One region of the Neobacillus sp. GCM10027624 genome, then DNA from elsewhere that is predicted to be linked to it. Evidence: predicted binding sites of a transcription regulator. Region 1 holds the regulator's gene; each other region holds the start of a gene.
The links. The regulator Rex, encoded in region 1, represses fermentation and respiration genes when NADH is low (regulators of the CRP and FNR family bind a similar motif). The targets are predictions, from matches to a motif close to TTGTGAAATATTTCACAA.
Positions count from the first base shown of each region.

Region 2: ahlS (N-acyl homoserine lactonase family protein) is a predicted target of Rex. The motif match lies at 2,060-2,077, and genes of this name have one in related genera.
Region 3: ACFQZ9_RS05600 (hemerythrin domain-containing protein) is a predicted target of Rex. The motif match lies at 2,790-2,807, and genes of this name have one in related genera.
Region 4: ACFQZ9_RS15475 (cytochrome c3 family protein) is a predicted target of Rex. The motif match lies at 3,615-3,632, and genes of this name have one in related genera.

Region 1 is NZ_JBHTHD010000020.1:4,044-9,038, reverse strand. Features, by position in the region: gene ACFQZ9_RS26120 (cytoplasmic protein) at 1-357, opposite strand, end outside; gene ACFQZ9_RS26115 (polymer-forming cytoskeletal protein) at 376-1,092, opposite strand; gene ACFQZ9_RS26110 (YhbD family protein) at 1,105-1,728, opposite strand; gene ACFQZ9_RS26105 (redox-sensing transcriptional repressor Rex) at 1,845-2,498, opposite strand; gene moaC (cyclic pyranopterin monophosphate synthase MoaC) at 2,539-3,033, opposite strand; gene ACFQZ9_RS26095 (ABC-F family ATP-binding cassette domain-containing protein) at 3,224-4,995, shown strand, end outside.
Region 2 is NZ_JBHTHD010000002.1:384,558-389,552, reverse strand. Features, by position in the region: gene ACFQZ9_RS01880 (hypothetical protein) at 18-227, shown strand; gene ACFQZ9_RS01875 (sigma-54 interaction domain-containing protein) at 587-1,942, opposite strand; gene ahlS (N-acyl homoserine lactonase family protein) at 2,200-3,048, shown strand; gene ACFQZ9_RS01865 (zinc-dependent alcohol dehydrogenase family protein) at 3,063-4,187, shown strand; gene ACFQZ9_RS01860 (NAD-dependent succinate-semialdehyde dehydrogenase) at 4,218-4,995, shown strand, end outside.
Region 3 is NZ_JBHTHD010000003.1:130,625-135,619, reverse strand. Features, by position in the region: gene ACFQZ9_RS05610 (sensor histidine kinase family protein) at 1-744, shown strand, start outside; gene ACFQZ9_RS05605 (MFS transporter) at 942-2,177, shown strand; gene ACFQZ9_RS05600 (hemerythrin domain-containing protein) at 2,208-2,732, opposite strand; gene ACFQZ9_RS05595 (hypothetical protein) at 3,019-3,303, shown strand; gene ACFQZ9_RS05590 (ferredoxin family protein) at 3,504-3,788, opposite strand; gene ACFQZ9_RS05585 (hypothetical protein) at 4,891-4,995, opposite strand, start outside.
Region 4 is NZ_JBHTHD010000010.1:239,294-244,288, forward strand. Features, by position in the region: gene ACFQZ9_RS15460 (NHL repeat-containing protein) at 1-174, opposite strand, end outside; gene ACFQZ9_RS15465 (tetratricopeptide repeat protein) at 201-914, opposite strand; gene ACFQZ9_RS15470 (cytochrome c3 family protein) at 949-2,109, opposite strand; gene ACFQZ9_RS15475 (cytochrome c3 family protein) at 2,136-3,416, opposite strand; gene secA (preprotein translocase subunit SecA) at 3,960-4,995, shown strand, end outside.

The sequences.
Region 1 (4,995 bases):
ATCGCCCGCAACTGCAATACTGCCTTTAATATTGGCTGTATCACCATTAAGGTCTTCTCCAACCTCAAGTGTTCCCAGGATTTTTATTTTTTTCAAATAAGCTTTGCCGCCAATTTCCATTGTACCCATTACCAGCAAATCTTCTAACTGGGCATTCCCTTTTACCTCTGCCTCACCTAAAACCTTCATCGAACCTGTTTTGAGATTTTCCGCAACCTCCGTTGTTCCATAAACCTTAAACACGGAAGCTTCAACATCATCAACGATCGTACCCTCGCCTCGGACACTGATTTTATCATATCTTCCGCCGGGATAGCTCCCTGAGCCGTTAATAATCAGATTTTCTTTACTTTTCATCTCCCTTATCCCCCCTCATTACATTTTTTTGCTTTCGCCCACAACAGCACTTGAATCAATAGAAAGTTCATCTGTATATTCGACAACGTCAATTTGACAATTTTGGCCAATGGTTACATGGTTTCCCCGCACTACCGCAGCCTTCGTATTTTCAAGGTGGATCGTATCACCCTCAATGATTTCCACCCTTAATTGAGTTTGAAAAAGAGATTTAAATAATCCCAGCCAAGACGGCTTATATTTCACAACAATCGATTGCCCGCCAATTTCCTTCGCCTGGCACTCTCCAAAAATCTTAATATCCACTTCATCCGCATTTAACAGGCCGCCAATCGTAAACATCGATTCAGCATTGAAAAGTTCTGCCTCACAATCCTCTTCCACTGTCAGCTTACCTTTTACCTTTATTTCTTCTGCTTTAACTTTGCCGCCAACAGAAGCTTTTCCTGAAACCTTAAGTTTTTCAACTAATAGGTTTTTTCCAATCTTTGCAGTGCCATCAATAGAAAGGTCTTTAGCCGCAACGGTTCCACCTATTTTGGCCATCCCATTAATTTTGGCCGTTTCAGTGTGGATGTTCCCCTTGACCGTCCCTGTTCCATTACATTCAAATCCCTTACATTCGACATCGCTGTTTACCGTTCCCTTTCCGTTGAGTGTTACCTGATGAAACTGTCCGCCATTCGATGCCCCGAAGCCATTTATAACCAGGTCCCCCTTTTTTTGCATCTCCATTCCCATTCTCCTTTATAATAATTTCGATTTCACTTCTTCCATACAGGCCATTAGCGACAGCTGAGCAACAATTTTCATTCCTCGTTCAAAATGAAAGGACTCTGTATTGATTAACAAAAGACAGGAGGATACCCCCAACTTTCTCGTAATCACCAGTTCGGCACTTTTTTGCTTGATCATTGATGTTTGATCCTTTAACACCTGGAGTACCATTTTTCCTTCTTCGAGATTAATTTGACCTGATTGCAACAGCTTTTCTAACACAAACACTTCAAGCATTCTTGAAAAATTAAATTGTAAACTGCCATTTTCATTCTCTAAGTAAAAATTTATAACCGTTTCTGAAACAATGTTACGCCTTATTAAATCATCTTTAGTTAAATTTAAGTCAGATATATTGGGAGAAAACATATCGGCAAGTTCATCCAGTGATAGATTTTCTTTCATCGTTTGAATTTTATTGATTCGATCTAAGATTTTTTCTTTTGGAAAAAAGGTTTCCTGTCCGGTAAACGTTGATTTCCGGATAAACCAATCCTCCGGGATCAAGTCCTTCCGTTTCCACCTATACAGCTGCCCATAGGAGATTCCTGCTAATTCCAATAACTCTTTTTTCGATATTAACTCCTCGTTCATTGTAATGGCCCCTTTCTTATTCTTAATGTAACATAACACTGTTACGTTGTAAAGGTGGCTTTGTTTTATCAAATAAAAAAACCTTCCCATTTTTATGGAAAGGTTGATTCTCAAATTTATTCTGCAATTTCCGCTGTTGGGTAATGCTTTAAAAAGTAAACAAGTGATTGAAGCTCTACAGCAAGGTCGATGTGATGAACCCTGATGGAAGATGGTATATTTAAACGGGCGGGTGTGAAATTTAAGATTCCTTTCACCTCAGCACTCACAAGCCGATCCGTAATGATCTGCGCCACCGGAGCCGGAACGGTTAGAATCGCAACCTGAATATTTTCCTCTGTAATATACTTCTCCAAATCATCCATATGATAGACTGGGACATCACCGATGGTTGTACCCATTTTATTCGGGTCTACATCAAAGGCGCACGTAATTTTTGTATTATTATTTTTTAAAAAATTATAGTTTAAAAATGCTGTTCCAAGATTACCAACGCCGATTAACGCAACCTTTGTTAATTCATCCTGGTCCAATGTCTTTCGGAAAAAGGTCAATAAATAATTCACATTGTAGCCATAACCTTTTTTCCCAAGGGCGCCAAAATAGGAAAAATCCCTGCGGATTGTTGCTGAATCCACTTTTACCGCTTCACTTAATTCTGCTGAGGAAACTCTTTGTTTCCCTGAAGCATACAGATTTTGAATAAATCGATAATATAAGGGTAGTCGCTTTGCTGTTGCTTGTGGAATTTTCATTGTTTCGTTTGTCATATTCCTCCTGCACCCCCGCATAAATAGTTTCGTTCATGTTTTAAAAAACATTAGTTCTTTTAAAATCGCCGTTTTTGCCGCCGGTTTTTTCTACTAAATAAGTCGGTCCAATCACCATGCCCTTATCAATTGCTTTACACATATCATAAACGGTCAGCGCACAAGCAGATGCAGCTGTTAGCGCTTCCATTTCAACACCTGTATTCCCTTTTGTTTTAACGGATACGGCAATACCTAATTTATACATCTCTTGCTGATCAGGTTCCCAGGAAAAAGAAATATTCACCCCTGTTAATGGAATCGGATGACACATCGGTATAATGTCCCATGTCTTTTTGGCCGCCATAATACCAGCAACCTGTGCGACTGCCAGGACATCTCCTTTTTTCATCTCATTGTGGGTAATTTTACCAAATATTTCTTTACTGACGGTAATACTGGAATGAGCTAATGCGGTGCGGGCAGTTTCCGGTTTATCACTAACGTCCACCATTTTCGCTCTGCCCTCTTCATTAAAGTGAGTAAATTCTGCCATATAAAAAATTCCTCCTTTCAAATCATACACTATTTTTCAGTCTATGTGTGTGAAACTTTGAGCGAATCATTCTTATATTTTTAACATTTTCCCAACATTTTCGGCAGATGCGCCCTTTGCGGCCTGCGTTTTATTGCCGACACTCTAGGAATACGGTACACTAGTTCTATGTAATAGAGGTGAAAAAACAATGATTTTATTGCAAGTGAATCAATTAGCAAAATATTATGGTGCTGACCTTATTTTATCGAATATAAAACTAGAATTACAAACACGGGACCGTGTCGCTTTAGTTGGACGAAACGGTGCGGGAAAGTCGACGTTGTTAAAGATTATTGCTGGACACCTGTCACATGATGGCGGAGAAATCATCAAGCCAAAAGAAGTGACCATTGGGTATTTAGCGCAAAATACAGGATTAGAGTCTAATTTGTCCATTTGGGAAGAAATGCTGACTGTATTTGAATCATTGCGCGCGATGGAAAAAAGTTTGAGGCAGCTTGAAGAACAAATGGCTGACCCTGCTGCAATCGCAGATACAAGCAAATATGAGCGGATTCTAAAAGACTATGACCAGCTTCAGGTAAAATTTAAGGAACAGGGTGGATACCAGTATGAGGCGGATATTCGCTCCGTGTTACACGGGTTAAATTTCCCTGATTATTCCTTAATGATTGCCTCTTTAAGCGGTGGTCAAAAAACCCGTTTGGCCTTAGGGAAATTGCTCCTGACTAAGCCAGATATTTTAATTTTAGACGAACCTACTAACCATTTAGATATCGATACCCTCTCCTGGCTGGAGCAATATTTGCAAAGTTACGATGGGGCGATTCTAATTGTATCGCATGATCGCTATTTTTTGGACAAGGTCGTGACACAGGTCTACGAGGTTTCTCGAAAGCAAATCCAAAGATATACTGGCAATTATAGTACTTACCTTGAACAAAAAGCGGCAAATTATGAACGTGACCTGAAGCTTTATGAAAAACAGCAGCAGGAAATAGCAAACTTACAGGATTTTATCCAGCGAAATTTAGCCCGGGCCTCAACAACAAAACGAGCCCAGAGTCGACGGAAAAAACTAGAAAAGATGGATGTAATCGATCGCCCGGTGGGGGATGAAAAGTCAGCTTCCTTCTCGTTTGAAATTGAGAAGCAAAGTGGAAATGATGTCTTAACCTTCGATTCACTGGCTGTCGGATATAACGGCGAAAGAATTTCAGAGGGAATTTCCTTTCGAGTATTTCGGGGGGAAAGCATTGCCCTGGTGGGCCCTAATGGAATTGGAAAATCGACGCTATTAAAAACACTCATTAGGAAGCTTCCTGTATTAGCCGGAAATATCCTCTATGGGACAAATCTTTCAATTGGTTATTATGACCAAGAGCAAGCGGAATTAACCTCCAATAAGCGTGTTTTAAATGAACTGTGGGATGATTATCCACTAAAAAGCGAAAAGGAAATCCGCACAGTTTTGGGCAATTTCTTATTTTCCGGAGATGATGTTTTAAAAATTGTTTCTACCTTGAGCGGCGGCGAGAAAGCACGGCTTGCTCTTGCGAAGTTAATGCTGGAAAAAGCGAATCTATTAATTTTGGACGAGCCTACCAACCACCTGGATTTGGATAGCAAGGAAGTTCTTGAAAATGCTTTAATCGATTATCCAGGAACTATTTTGTTTGTTTCCCATGACAGATATTTTATTAACCGTATCGCTACAAAGGTTGTCGAGCTGAGCCGGGATGGCAGTTTAGAGTATCTGGGAGATTATGATTATTACTTAGAGAAGAAACTGGAGCAGGAGGAGATTGCGGCACTTGAGGCTGTGGCTTCGGCTGCTGCTAAAAAAGCCGGACAGGAGGACGCTTCTGAAAAGAGCAGTTATCAACAGGATAAAGAAAGTAAGAAGCTCGAGCGGCAGCGCAAACGTAAGTTAGAAGATATTGAGATGAAAATTGAAGG
Region 2 (4,995 bases), on a different contig from region 1:
TATAGAGGTGTAAGAGAATGAATAAACGATGGACAATCGGTAAAATTAAAGAATTTGTTGAGAACAATTCGGAAAGTAAGTTGCTAACGACGGAATATCTAGGTTTTTCTCAAAAGTTACTATTTAAATGTGCTTGTGGTAGCAATTTTGAAAAAACATTTACGAAATTTAAAAATAATAACCAACGTAAATGTGACGTGTGCCAACCGCCAAAAGCGTCACGCTAACGTTTAGCGAATAAACGAAGTGCCGATTTCTATTAAATAGAAGTTGGTGCTAAATACGAGGGACGATCTTCAATTAAAGGGCGCCTTAATTGAATAAAAGAAGAGCACATATTATGCATGACTAATATGTGCTTTCTTTATTTTAAAGAATTTTTATAATTTAGATAAAAAAGCATTCTTTCTGTCATTCCGTACATGTCGCTTCGACATTGAATGGACAGATAACCACGGCTCCCCTAAGTCATTGGACTTATCCGTTTTTGTTTTCGATAACGTAAAAAGTAGTCCTGTTACCAATGCCATTAAGCACCTTATTATCTGGTTAGTTACAAGTATAGATTAAAGAAGCCACTAATGCTTTACAGGTCGCGCTTCCACCTCTGCAGCTTTTTTACTAATGTGGAGTGGTCAATTCCTAGTGATTTGGCGGCCTGGCGCAGCGATGAATTGTTGGCAATCGCCTCGTTAATAATTCGTTTTTCTAGTTGTTCTAATCTACTTTTCAAATTCGATGACGATCCATTTTCCATCTGTTGAAGCTGAAAGGGTAAATGATAGGGTTCAATAGTTTGCTCAAGCACTGAAGTAACAAGATTCTCCATAATATTTTTTAGCTCCCTTACATTTCCAGGCCAGTGATACTGGATAAGGCAATGCTTGGCTTCAGGTGTTAAGACTTTTTGAATTTTATACCGTTGACAATAAGATTCAAAATAATGATCAGCCAGTAAAATAATATCTTCCTTGCGCTCACATAAGGGAGGTATACGCAGTTCAATCACCGAAATCCTGTAGTATAGATCTTCCCTAAACTTCCCTTGTCTAATTAAGTTCATGATATCCTGATTGGTGGCACCGATCACACGAATATTTACAGAAATGTCTGCAGTTCCTCCAATTCTCCGAATCTTTTTTTCTTGTAGCGCGCGCAGAAGTTTGACTTGCAGCTGGAAGGGCATCTCACCTATTTCATCAAGCATTATAGTCCCATTATTGGCCAATTCCAACAATCCGAGTTTTCCTTGGCGACTTGCTCCTGTGAAGGCACCCGCTTCATACCCGAAGAATTCAGACTCTAAAAGAGTCTCCGGGATTGCTCCACAATTGACTTTTATAAATGGTTGAGCCTTCCGATCGCTGAAATCGTGAATCAGGTTGGCAATCACCTCTTTCCCCACCCCAGAAGGTCCGGTTAACAAAACACTAGTGGGGAATGGAGCAATTTGGGTCACTTTTTCATAGATTTTTTTCATTCGGATATCGCGGAAAAGGAATTTATTTTCTTCTTCATCTGTTGTAAAGGTATATCGATAGTTTTGCATTTGTGAAAAAGTATTGGCTTTGCTTAAATCCTTTTGCAATGAATTTAGTTTGGTAACATCTCTTACACTCGTTACAACCATTTCAATGGTTCCATCCTCTGCAAAAACGGGATTTCCCGTTACAATTACTTCTTTTGTTTGAGCGATGGTTTGTAATAGAGAAATCTTTTTCTTTTCGCGAAGGACTTGAAGGGAAACAGATTGATCGATAAATTCGTCCTGAACTAAATTCTTCATATGTCTTCCAACAAGATCTTCACGGGAAAAACCGGTGATCTGTTCATAAGCTTGATTGACGAAAAGTGTGATTCCATTACGATCAACAACATAAATTCCATCCGTCGAGAATTCAAGAATGGCTAACATTTGTTTATTATTTAACGTTTGAACCATAAATCTTCACCCTCATACAAAATGTAGGTGGTGAAATTTTCATATAGTGCTGAATTTTTTCACCATAGGATTAGTATGATGTTTTAATGCTTTTTTGTAAACCCTTACGCAATATGTTGGTGAAATTATTCACCATTACAATCAATGAAAAACTAGTAAATTGGCGTCCTAATAGTATTTTAAAAGTTGGCATGATTCTTGCTTTTAAATAAGTGTAAAGAATTTTATTTGAATGAGAGAATACAAGGAGGTTTAACATGGCAAATATTATCACACCAAAACCGAAGCTTTATGTAATGGACAATGGCAGAATGAAAATGGATAAAAACTGGATGATTGCAATGCATAATCCAGCAACCACAGACAATCCAACAATGCCTTCTGAAATGGTAGAGTTCCCAATTTACACGGTCCTGATTGATCATCCGGAAGGGAAAATTTTATTTGATACCGCCTGTAACCCGAATTCCATGGGAGCAGAAGGTCGGTGGACAGAAACGACACAAAAAGCTTTCCCTTGGCAAGCTGGAGAAGAGTGTTACCTCCACCATCGTCTCGAACAATTAAGAGTTCGTCCAGAAGATATTAAATATGTCGTTGCTTCTCATTTGCATTTAGATCACGCCGGCTGTTTGGAAATGTTTACGAATGCAACGATTATTGTGCATGAAGATGAGTTCAACGGCACGCTTCAATCCTATGCCCGCCATCAAAAAGAAGGTGCCTATATTTGGGGTGATATTGATGCCTGGATTAAAAATCATTTGCAATGGCAAACCGTTAAACGGGATGAAGATTTCCTTGAACTTGCCTCCGGTATTCGTATCTTAAACTTTGGAAGCGGACATGCCTGGGGAATGCTTGGACTACATATAGATATGCCTGAAAAAGGTGGAATTATCTTAGCTTCAGACACAATCTATACAGCGGAAAGCTTTGGACCTCCAATTAAACCTCCGGGTATTATCTATGATTCTGTCGGTTATTCAAAAACCGTTGAGAGAATTCGCCGACTGGCAAAAGAAACAAACTCAGAGGTCTGGTTTGGCCATGATTCAAAGCAATTTGCCAAGTTTATCAAATCCACTGAGGGATATTACGAATAAAAGGAGAATAAGAGATGAAAATACGTGCAGCAGTACTTCATGAATTGGGGCTGCCTACCCCTTATGCAAAAAGTAAGCCTATCAAAATTGAAACTCTGGAACTGGATCCACCTGGACGTGGAGAAGTATTAGTGCAAATTAAGGCCGCTGGTCTTTGCCATTCAGATCTATCAGTGATTAATGGTAGTCGCCCCCGTCCAATGCCAATGGCATTGGGACATGAGGCAGCGGGCATCGTTGTTGAAGTCGGAGAAGGTGTCACAGACCTTCAACCAGGGGATCATGTTGTTTGTGCTTTCGTTCCAAGTTGCGGCCATTGTCTTCCTTGTCAGGAAGGACGTCCTGCGTTATGTGAACCAGGGGCTAAAACTAATACAGAGGGAACCTTGTTAAGCGGTGAACGGCGGATTCATTTAAATGAAGGAACTATTCATCACCATTTAGGTGTTTCTGCCTTTGCTGATCACGCAGTAGTTTCAAGAAATTCTCTCATCAAAGTCGACCCTGAGATTCCATTTGATAAGGTGGCTGTGTTCGGCTGTGCGGTTATTACAGGAGTAGGAGCGGTGGTCAATACAGCAAAAATTGAAATGGGAAGCACTGTGGCTATTATCGGGCTTGGTGGTGTTGGTCTAAGTGCGCTTCTTGGGGCCATCACTGCCGGAGCTAGCCGAATTGTCGCAGTAGATGTCAATGATGCAAAACTTGAGGAAGCACGTAAATTAGGTGCAACTGATACATTTAACTCAAAAGATCCTGAGGTTGTCTCCTTAATCCGTGAAGCAACAGGTGGCGGAGTTGATTATGCATTTGAAACAGCAGGTGTTGTCCCTGCTATGAACGTGGCATATGGCATTACGAAACGTGGAGGTACAACGGTTACAACAGGATTGCCACATCCTGATCATCACTTTTCTTTCCCGCAAGTTACCTTAACGGCGGAAGAGCGTACGCTTAAAGGATCTTATGTTGGAAGTTGTGTACCTGCTCGGGATATTCCACGGTTTATTGAATTATATAAGCAAGGCCGTCTTCCTGTCGATCAGTTATTAACAGACCGTTTATCGTTGGATGAGATTAACGAAGGCTTCGACCGGCTGGCTAAAGGGGAAGCTTCTCGATTGGTCGTTGTATTTTAGTTCTGCAAGAGAAGAAGGGCGGAAGCAATGTTGAAAAAATATCAGTTATTTATTGGCGGAGAATGGGTGGATAAAAAGGAAACTTTTGATGTCATCAATCCAGCAACGGAAGAAATAATTGCACAGGTGCCCAATGCGACACATGAAGAAATGAGACTTGCCGTTGAAGCGGCTGTACGTGTCCAACCGGAATGGGCAGACAAGGTTGCGTCTGAACGTGCAAATATCCTTTTGAAAGCTGCGAAATTGATGAGCTCACGAACCGATGAGCTTGCTCGAATTATGACGCTAGAAGAAGGAAAACCGCTTGGTGAAGCACGCGGAGAAATCGCGTATGCTATTTCTTTTTTGGAATGGTTTGCTGAAGAAGCTAAACGTGTCTATGGGGATACCATCCCCTCGAACTCTAAGGATAAAAGGATTTTGGTACTCAAGCGTCCTGTTGGTGTGACAGCAGCAATCACTCCATGGAACTTTCCAGCAGCGATGATTACAAGGAAAATTGGACCGGCACTCGCGGCGGGCTGTACCATGATTGTCAAGCCATCTGAATTGACGCCATTATCTGCATTAGAAATTGCCAGCATTTTTGAAGAAGCAGGTCTTCCCAAAGGGGTCCTATCCATCGTCACAGGAACAGATCCTGCTGAGCTGACTCAGGTATTAATGGAAGATACACGCGTTCGTAAAATATCCTTCACGGGATCAACAAGTGTTGGAAAGCTGTTAATGAGACAGGCTGCTGATACGATGAAACGGGTTTCCTTTGAGTTAGGGGGACATGCTCCATTTATTGTCTTTCCTGATG
Region 3 (4,995 bases), on a different contig from region 1:
ATCACTCATGTGCTTTTTTTACTTATTGAATACATTCTATTAAGAAAGCACACGGTTAAAGAACGGAAACAAAATGAAGTACAAAAATTGGAACTGGTAGGGACTTTAGCTGCAAGTACTGCCCACGAAATCCGTAATCCGCTAACGGGTGTGAAGGGACTTATGCAGCTTTTGAGTGAAAAATATACTGCACCTGAAGACCAATATTATTTTGAAGTGATTGACTCAGAATTAAACCGTATCAATGAAATTGTCAGCGAGTTTCTAATTCTAGGGAAACCGACTGCACAGTTAACTGATAATGTTAATATTGTTGAAACATTGCAAGAGCTGAAACCGTTGATTATTTCGGAGGGAAATTTATGCAATGTAGATTGTACGTGGGTCATTCCTTCTCACCCGGTAATGGTTCAATGTGTTAAAGACCAGATCAAACAGGTTGTGTTAAATATTGCAAAAAATTCGTTTGAATCTATGGAAGGCTCGGGAAAATTAGAAATAATTCTTCAAAAAAATTCACAGTTTTGCCAACTTGAAATCATTGATAATGGGAAAGGAATGAGTAAGGAGGAGTTGGATAAAATCTTTCGGCCCTTTTATACATCAAAAGAAACTGGAACTGGACTTGGCTTGGTTGTCTGTAAGAGGATTATCCAATCCTTTGGCGGAAAAATACAGATTTTGAGTGCTGCCGGAAAAGGCACAACAGTAAAAATAACCTTACCGCTTGCAAAAAACACATAATAGCTTCTTGAATACGTTTTGTCCTTCATCGTCCTGTTGAAGGACATTTCTCTTTTCTCAGATAATTTTTAGTCTCATCTATCTTATGAAGCAATAATAAATTATTTCGAAACTAGAAATTTTTTATTCTACTTTTAATGAAAATTTTGTAAGATTAGAATAGAAAAAATTTGTTCAATTTGAAAAAGGAGACTACAATGAACCAACAAGCAATTCTAAACGCTAAAGCCCCAAAGGCGAATGAGTCAACGATGTTTAAAATTCTTTTTATTATCGGGCTTTGCCATTTATTAAATGACGCAATTCAATCCGTAGTGCCCGCGATGTTTCCAATTTTAGAAAAGTCGATGGGACTTTCCTTTACCCAGCTAGGAATCATTGCCTTTTCCTTAAACATGGTTTCATCTGTTATGCAGCCGGTCATCGGTATTTTTACGGATAAAAAACCAATGCCTTTTGCGTTGCCTATTGGACTTACCTTCACTTTGTTCGGTGTACTTGGATTGGGTATGGCTCCAAACTTCGGTTTCATTGTGTTATCCGTTATTTTCATCGGCCTCGGTTCAGCAGTATTTCATCCAGAAGGCTCGAGAGTAGCGCATATGGCAGCTGGTTCCCGCCGAGGACTTGCTCAATCAATTTATCAGGTTGGTGGTAACAGCGGGCAGGCATTAGCCCCACTGATAACCGCACTTATTTTAGTACCGCTCGGACAAATAGGTGCTTCATGGTTTACAATCGTTGCAGCACTAGCCGTCATTTTACTTGTTTATATTGCAAATTGGTATAATCAAAGATTAAAAGTTTCTTCAGCTCGTTTGAAGAAAAAATCAGCAAATACTGGTCCGAAAACAGGAATATCAAAGGATATTAAAAAGGCACTCGTGCTAATTTTACTGTTAATTTTCGCAAGATCCTGGTACATTTCGGGCATGACAAACTTTTATGCCTTTTTTGCCATAAAACAATATGCAATGACCATTAAAGAATCCCAGCTTTATTTATTTGCATTTTTAGTAGCAGGTGCATTTGGAACTTTTTTTGGCGGTCCGCTTGCTGACAAGTTTGGAAAGAAAACGGTCATTGCTTTATCAATGCTCGCAACAGTGCCTTTCTCCATTATTATTCCGTTTGTCCCATCTGGCGTTGCCTTTATCTTCCTTCTATTTACTGGTTTTGTTTTAATGACAAGCTTTTCAGTTACGGTTGTTTATGCACAGGAGCTTGTTCCAGGAAAAATTGGGCTTATGTCGGGCTTAACGGTAGGACTTGCGTTTGGAATGGGGGCCATTGGCTCGGTTGGACTAGGGTACATTGCAGACCTAATTGGTATACAATCGATGGTAATTGGGATCGGTGTATTGCCGTTACTAGGGCTTACAGCTCTCTTTTTGCCATCAGACAAAAAGCTTCGTGAGTGGTATCAGGGATAAATTTAAAAAGGATGGGGTGAACCCCATCCTTTATTTAATCTCTTGTATTTTAGTAAATAGCTCTTCTTTTTCTTCATCTGTGAGCATTCTTTCTGCCATTGGAAATAACACATTTTCTTCTTTGGAGAAATGCTCAGTTAGGATTAAATAGGCATTTTTGATTAAATCGGCTAAATTTTTCTTTTCCGCAGAGGAAATCTGGTCATTTTCAGCTTTTTCAAGGAATGCAGCTATTTTCAATTTTGCCTGATAATGTTCATATTCCATCACAGCGATGGGGCCGGAAGTAGTTCCAATATAGGCGCCCATCATCGGAAAAAGGACTCCTTCTTCCCGTTCAGAATGGGGGTCAAGCTCGGCCTTGAATTCCTTCACCTTTGTAATTAATACGGTAAAGTTTTGTTCAATATCTTTTTCATCTTCAATTTGCTTTGTTAATTTAAATAATTCATCTAATTGGTCTAATAATGGTGGATGCTCTCCCTTTAGCTGTTTTAATCCTTTGCTTAATTCAGCTTGAGGCATACCGCCAAAACCACTCATACAGCCACTCATTAAAGTCACCTCTTCAAATTTAACTTCTTATAGTATAAAAGGAACATGGAAGAATTGTTGTGATATAGGTCACATTAATCCTCCTATACAATAGGCATATCCTTTATTTTGACAATTCGGTGAAAAGGTATCTAATTTTCAAAAAATTTTAACATTTTTACTCAAAAAACCATAAAAACCATCATATAATAAAGGTAGTCAAACAAAAGGGAGGTTGATTATCCTGCAAACCCCAAATTATCGTGATTTTTACCAAAAGGCATTAATCCCAATTGGATTAAATGACATGATGGTCTTAAAGGAGTCTGGAATTCAACAAATCGATTCGAAAGCGACGCATTGGTTAGTCGGGATCCAAGGTGAAACCATTCAGCAGCCAACAGGATATTATCACTGGAAGGTAAGTATTTATCCATCAAATTATGAAGGTGCCTTTAATTGGAATCATCCTTTTTATTGTTCCAATCTTATGCAGTCCATAGATTGTGCAATCGATTTGGCCAAAACTTTTATTGTTTTTTGTGAAAACGACGAGCTTTCCCCATCAACCATTAAAGAGAAAATCAGCTAAACCTCATAAAGTTAATCCTTCTGCTTTACCCTCTTTTTTGCACTCCATTGTGAAAAAATATACATATAGTGGTAAATTTGATTTTTTTCTGCTTTCCAAAAGGAGGTATAGACGATTTTTTTGACAAAATGCAATCAGTTTCAATAAAATATATAGTTAAGAAAAAGGTGCTATTGCTCTCGCAAACAGCACCTTTTAATTTAAGCTAACCTAAATACAATCCCGTGTCCGCCTTTTGGATATTCCCATTTAATGTTTTCATGTGGGCAGCCAATCCGGCAGCTTCCACATTCATGGCAGCCTTCAAAGCCTACCTGCATCCGTGTTCCTTCCCATTTATAAACCTCGGCCGGGCAAAATACTGTGCAAAGTTTATCCGGACATTTGGTCATGCAAACATCATGATCAAGCACGGTTAAGTGTGATTTCGTGTCGCACTTAAATCTTAGAAGATATTGTTTTTCCTCAAGAGTTGTCGTTGACATTATTTTACTGCCTTCCAAACACGAAGGGGGAATTTCTTTCAAAAGTCATGAAATATTAACGGTTTTGCGATAGAAGTAGCCTTGGGAAGCCCAATATTTAATTTCAACAGATAATGAGCTATTTGAACAACTGATTCAAAATTATAAGAAACAAGGTAAAATTATATAAATAATATATAGTATTGATTCAAAATACGACCTTACTGAAGAAGAAAAAAAGAGCGACTTTTAGCCACTCGATTTGGCAAATATGTTCTTTAAGAAAAAAATATTTTAGATAAATTGAACTAGCATTCCTTAGTCCATTTTCCTCTTTTTTACATGGATAAAATTGGTATAATAAATTTACCCCTAGAAATTATAGATGAATTACTTCATGATTAGGACTCCTTCGAAGGAGTTCTTTTCATGTTGGCTCTTTTAAACAATTAGTGTTGGTATTTCTGTAAAAAAAGAACCAATTTAAGATCTTTTCGGAGGTTCGTTATTCATTTAAAAAATGAAGAAGATCTGCTTGATGGATTCCTTGAAAATAAGAATAAATAGAAATTAGCAATTGAGCATGTATTCATAAGGGGTGATTAATGTGAATTTTAAAACTCGATTAGGAATAAAAATTAATTTTTTGAAAATCACTGAAATGGTCAATACTTCAATTTTTGCAAATCGGTAGTTCTGGTCCTATTAAACGATCCTCTGCTTTGCCTGAATGGTATCAAATACATCCACCAGTAGCACCAGGTGCACAAATATTAGCACCAGCTGTCCCTTTACAAGCACCTGTACGAGAAAGGGGTAGAATGAATAAAGAGTAAAAAGGACCGGAAAAGCTATCAACGGGACACATTGGGTAAAGTATGTTTTGTCTTAGAAATTGAATTAAGCGAATTACTTATACTTATAGATGAAGAGGATAAACAAAAAGACGATGCTCACTAAATGGCATCGTCCCTATTTTTTATATCCTATTAATCTTCAGCTTCAAAACGGAATCCTACAATTTGTCTACAATCTACAACAATGACTCCAGGTTCTGCCTCACTATCACAGAAGAATGCACAACAATTCTTTTTATCAAAGCTAACAAACTTGGTATCCTCGATTACTGTTCCACCTTGTAAAAATAAATCCACTTCAGTACCTGGTTGTAATTTTCTGAGCTGTCTGCATACACATCCATTGCACTTACTTGAACAGCAATTACCTG
Region 4 (4,995 bases), on a different contig from region 1:
ATCTAAAGAATGATCAAAATCGCCGTAAAACAATTGACTGAAGGTAGGAGGGCCATTTCGATCTACTATTTTTGTTACTTTATCTACCTTGGTTTGTAAGTTGAAATAGTAGATAATAGCAAAGGCAATAATGGTTAGAGAAACTATTACGCCCATCCAAATATAAACGTTCATTTTTTTCACAGTTATCAACCCCTTTATTAGCTGTTCTTATCATTTGAAGAAACTCTTTTTAATCCTTCAATTGCAGGTTTATACATTGGGTCATAGCCAAGCGCTTCTTTATAAACATCTTCTGCCATTTTTTTGTCGCCTTTATCTTCGGCTACTTGGCCAATTTCGAAAATGATATCTGTGTTTCCAGGCATAAGCTGGTTTGCTTCGTTAAGAGCTTTAATTGCATCTGAGTACATTTTTAATTTTCTGAACGCCATACCTTTTAGTAAATGACCCTTATAATCTCGAGGAGAGAGTTCTGTAGCCCTTTGAGCCATCTGGAGTGTATCATCGTTACGATTTTCCTCTTTGTAGGCAAGTCCAAGGTTGAAATAAGCATCAAAATTATTTTTATCCAAATCGAGAGCAGTTTTATATTGTTTAATAGCTTCGTCGTAATCTTCATTTAAAAAGTAAGCATATCCTAGATCTACTCGCGCTTTTGAGTCGTTTGGTTTTCCATCAACTTCATTTTTGGCACTTTCTAACTGTTGAGCAAGACGATTCATATCGTACTTAGGCCATAAATATTTTTTACTTATGATATAACCTGCACTTATTGATATTGCTAGGGTCATAGCCAATATTAGCAGCGTCTGCCACCAGTTGAATTTTTCATTTTTACTTGTCTTTTTATTTTTTTTCTTTTTTGGTGACTTCTCATGATCCTGTTTGAGAGGTTGAACATGCGATTCCATATGAACCCTCCTAATCTTGCAAAAATGATGTTAACTACTCCTTATGACAAGTAGAACATGTATCCTTTACGTGACAGGTATAACAGAGATTGGTAACTTTTTGTTTTTTTCCTAATGGTATAGGATGTATGGATTTATCAAATGATCTATGCATACTCGGATGACAAGAAGAGCAAGCAGAGATAGTTGTTTCATATTTTCCTGTTTGTTGGTAATTGTGACAGGCTAAACATTGCTGTTTATCCTTTAAAGCTTGGTCTTTATGTTCCATCATCCACCGACTATTATGGCTTGCCGGCCGTTTGCTATGACAATCCTTACAGAAAGTATTTTCTTTTGCATAATCCAATTCGGTAATATGTGGTTTGGTTGTTTCAATGTTTTGCAGGACCTTTTCTGCAGGAGAAGCAACTTCAAGCCCTTCAATTTTCTCCTTCGACATATACCCATGGCAGGAGTCACATTTTTGAAGATCCTTGCCGGCTTTTAAACCGTGAGTAGATGCTTTAAATTCAGGATTTTTATGACTCTTTGGTTCCATTCCTGTTTTATGACAGGTTTCGCAGGCTGTTGAAATATTTCTAGCCTTATGGCATTCCATACAAGTGTCCATGTCAGGTCGGGAAAATTTCAAATCGGACATTGCTTGTGTACCGACGGATTGATCCCATTTATCATAGTCTGTCCGATAGGTCATTTTTCTGTCGGCGATTTTCCCATGGGTGACGCTGCTATGACACTGCACGCACTCTACTCCTTCTTTTAAATGCTTATCATGGGGGATGATCAGATCCCCCGATGGTGTCACATCCCGTGTCTTTAAATTGTGACATTTTTCACATGCACTATTAGGTACCTCATTCGGCATCCGGATAGGGGTGGCGGTAACGCTTGAAGAATGGTTTTTTAATTGTTCAACCAGCCCTTCCGCTTTATCCTTCGCTAATTTCTTGAAAACTGGATCGGTATGGCAGTTTACACAATCCACTTCATTATGAGTCGATGCTTTCCACGTGTAATACTCCGGTTTCATTTCATGACAACTTTGGCAAAATTTCGAACTGGATGTTGCCTCTAACCCTGAAAATCCTGCAAAGAATAAGATGGTTAGAAAAAACAATGTGATCGTCATATATTTGATTAACTTATACCGATAACGGGGAGGGGCCGGCAGCTCAGTTTGTTCTTCTTCCATAAAGTGTCCCTCCATTTTTATAAAAATTATTTTCTTACAGGACTTTTAAAGCCGGTTCTATGACAGTACTCGCAATATACATCTGTAGGTGCTTTCGTATCAGTTGATCCTGGCTTTGGTTTTTTCTGATCATGGCAGACGAAGCATTGAGATTTCGCTTCAGCTGTCAATGCTTTCGTTGAGTGAGCTGTCAGCCATTGAGCGCTTTTCGTATGTCCAGGAGGACGTTTACTGTGACAGGTGCTGCAAAACTTATTAATACGGGACTGATCTTTTACCAAATTGATATCAGGCTGATAATGTGATTTTTTTGTACCTAATTTAAGGATTGAGATAATGTCCTCTTTTGGTATTTCTCTGATCCATTTGGAATCTTGATGGCAGTTTACACATTTATTTAACTCTTGAACCGCTGTACTTCCATGTTGTTGGTTCCATAGGGTAACTTTGTGGGATTTTGGTACTTTAAGTTTTTTATGACAGGTTCCACATTCCATTGAAACCTTTACATTTGTTTCTTGCTTTCCAATCGCTTGTAAAATGATTTCCTGTGTCTTTTGGTCATGTTTGGTTGCGAGTTCTGACGTATTTTCGCCTTTCTTCACTGGCTCCGTGGATGCTGACTTGGTTTTTCCTTCTGTAAGTTTTTCAAGTTCTTCTGGATTTGGCGGAACATTGTATGCGACATCTTTCCAAGGTTTTTCACCCTTGTTCACTTTATCGTGACAATCGATACACGTTCCCATGTTCGGACGCACATATTTTTCTTCAATTAATTTTTGCGCATTTTTTTCCGTCCACTCTCCACGGGCACTGTCAATATTTAAACCGCGGGCAGCGATCTTCGCGTGGACAACCCCTGCGTGACAGGTGATACATGGAATGCCTTTTTCAATATGGCCTTTATGGTTGACCTTTAAGTCACCAGATGCGGTGACAAGCCGGTTTTTCGAGTGGCACTGTAAACAGTTTTCATTTGAAACGGCTTCTTCCTCTGTTTGAACGATTTGTTTAGGGACACCAGTAACATGGTAGTAAACTTCCTTCATAGACTTCACCTTGTGTGTCAGCATGTTGGTGACCCCGGGCTTAATATGGCACTGCACACAGGAGATTTGGTTATGAGCGCTTGCTGTATAGGTGGTATACTCCGGTGCCATTTCGTGACAGCTGGAGCAAAAGGATGGCGAGTTTGTAATGGAAAGTACGCCATATCCTCCGCCAAAAACAACGATACAACCAACGAGGGATGCAAATAACAATTTCCAGCGGGTAACTGGATTTTTCCAATCTATATTTCTCCACATTTGCCAGAGTCTCTTTATTGGGCCCGATTTTTTTCTATTTTCTCTTGAATCGGGTTCGGCCTCGGAATCTTTCTTTACTCCCCAAAAGCCCATTTTGCTCACCCTTCCCATTTTTGATTGAGCTATCTCTCTTTTTTTCCATCCAAACCTCTCTAAAGGTAGTATCTAACATAGGATGTGTATATTCCAATGTACAATTTGTGAATATTTTTTCAAAAGGATTTTATGATGAAAACAACGTTAATACCTTGTAAAATAGGGGATTGATTAATAACTTGCAGGTAGTGGTTGGGTGTATAAGTGTTAATTTTTATACGGAATTTGGAACTTTTATTCACCTTTTTTAGTATTAAGAAACTATCGATTAATAGAAGAATTAAAAAAGATATTGATACAATTTTTCTTCAATGGGAACTTTGTTGTCACACACATAGTGAAGTGGTAAGATGGAAAGTGATATTCAATTCATTTTGGCAGGATTTAGTACCTAATATTGCGAATTCTTTATAATAGCAATCTCGATAAAAAGGAGAGTTCAATCACATGATGGGGATTTTAAATAAATTGTATGATGTGAATAAACGTGAGTTAAAACGGTTGGACAAACTTGCGAATCAAATAGAGGCACTTGCGTCTGATACTGAAAAATTAACCGATGATCAGCTCCGTGAAAAGACGGCGGAATTTAAACAACGCTATCAAAATGGTGAATCCCTTGATGATGTGCTAGTTGAGGCGTTTGCTGTCGTCCGTGAAGGGGCCCGTCGTGTCCTTGGATTGTACCCTTATCATGTACAGTTAATGGGGGGGATTTCTCTCCATGAAGGAAACATTTCGGAAATGAAAACCGGGGAAGGTAAAACGTTAACGGCTACGATGCCGGTTTATTTGAATGCTCTTTCCGGTAAAGGAGTTCACGTTGTAACGGTCAACGAATACCTTGCAAGCCGTGATGCTCAGGAAATGGGACAGCTTTATGAATTTTTAGGGTTAACGGTTGGATTGAACCTAAATAGTATGACCAGTGAAGAGAAGCAGGAAGCATATGCTGCGGATATTACTTATGGAACCAACAACGAATATGGCTTTGACTATCTTCGTGATAACATGGTCCTTTATAAGGAACAAAAGGTTCAACGTCCGCTTTTTTATGCAGTCATTGATGAGGTGGACTCCATCCTAATTGACGAAGCGCGTACACCGTTGATTATTTCCGGTTCTGCACAAAAATCAACGGCTCTATATATTCAAGCAAATGCGTTTGTGCGTACGCTGACGAAAGAAAAGGATTATACGTATGATGAAAAAACAAAAGGCGTTATGCTGACAGAAGAAGGGATCAGCAAAGCAGAGAAGGCTTTTGGTATTGAAAACTTGTTTGATATGTCTCATGTTTCGTTAAATCATCATATTAACCAAGCGTTAAAAGCCAATGTCAGCATGCATCTAGATGTGGATTACGTCGTTCAGGATGGCGAAATTGTGATTGTTGACCAATTTACCGGCCGTTTGATGAAGGGACGCCGCTATAGTGAGGGCTTACACCAGGCGATTGAAGCAAAGGAAGGCTTAGAGGTAC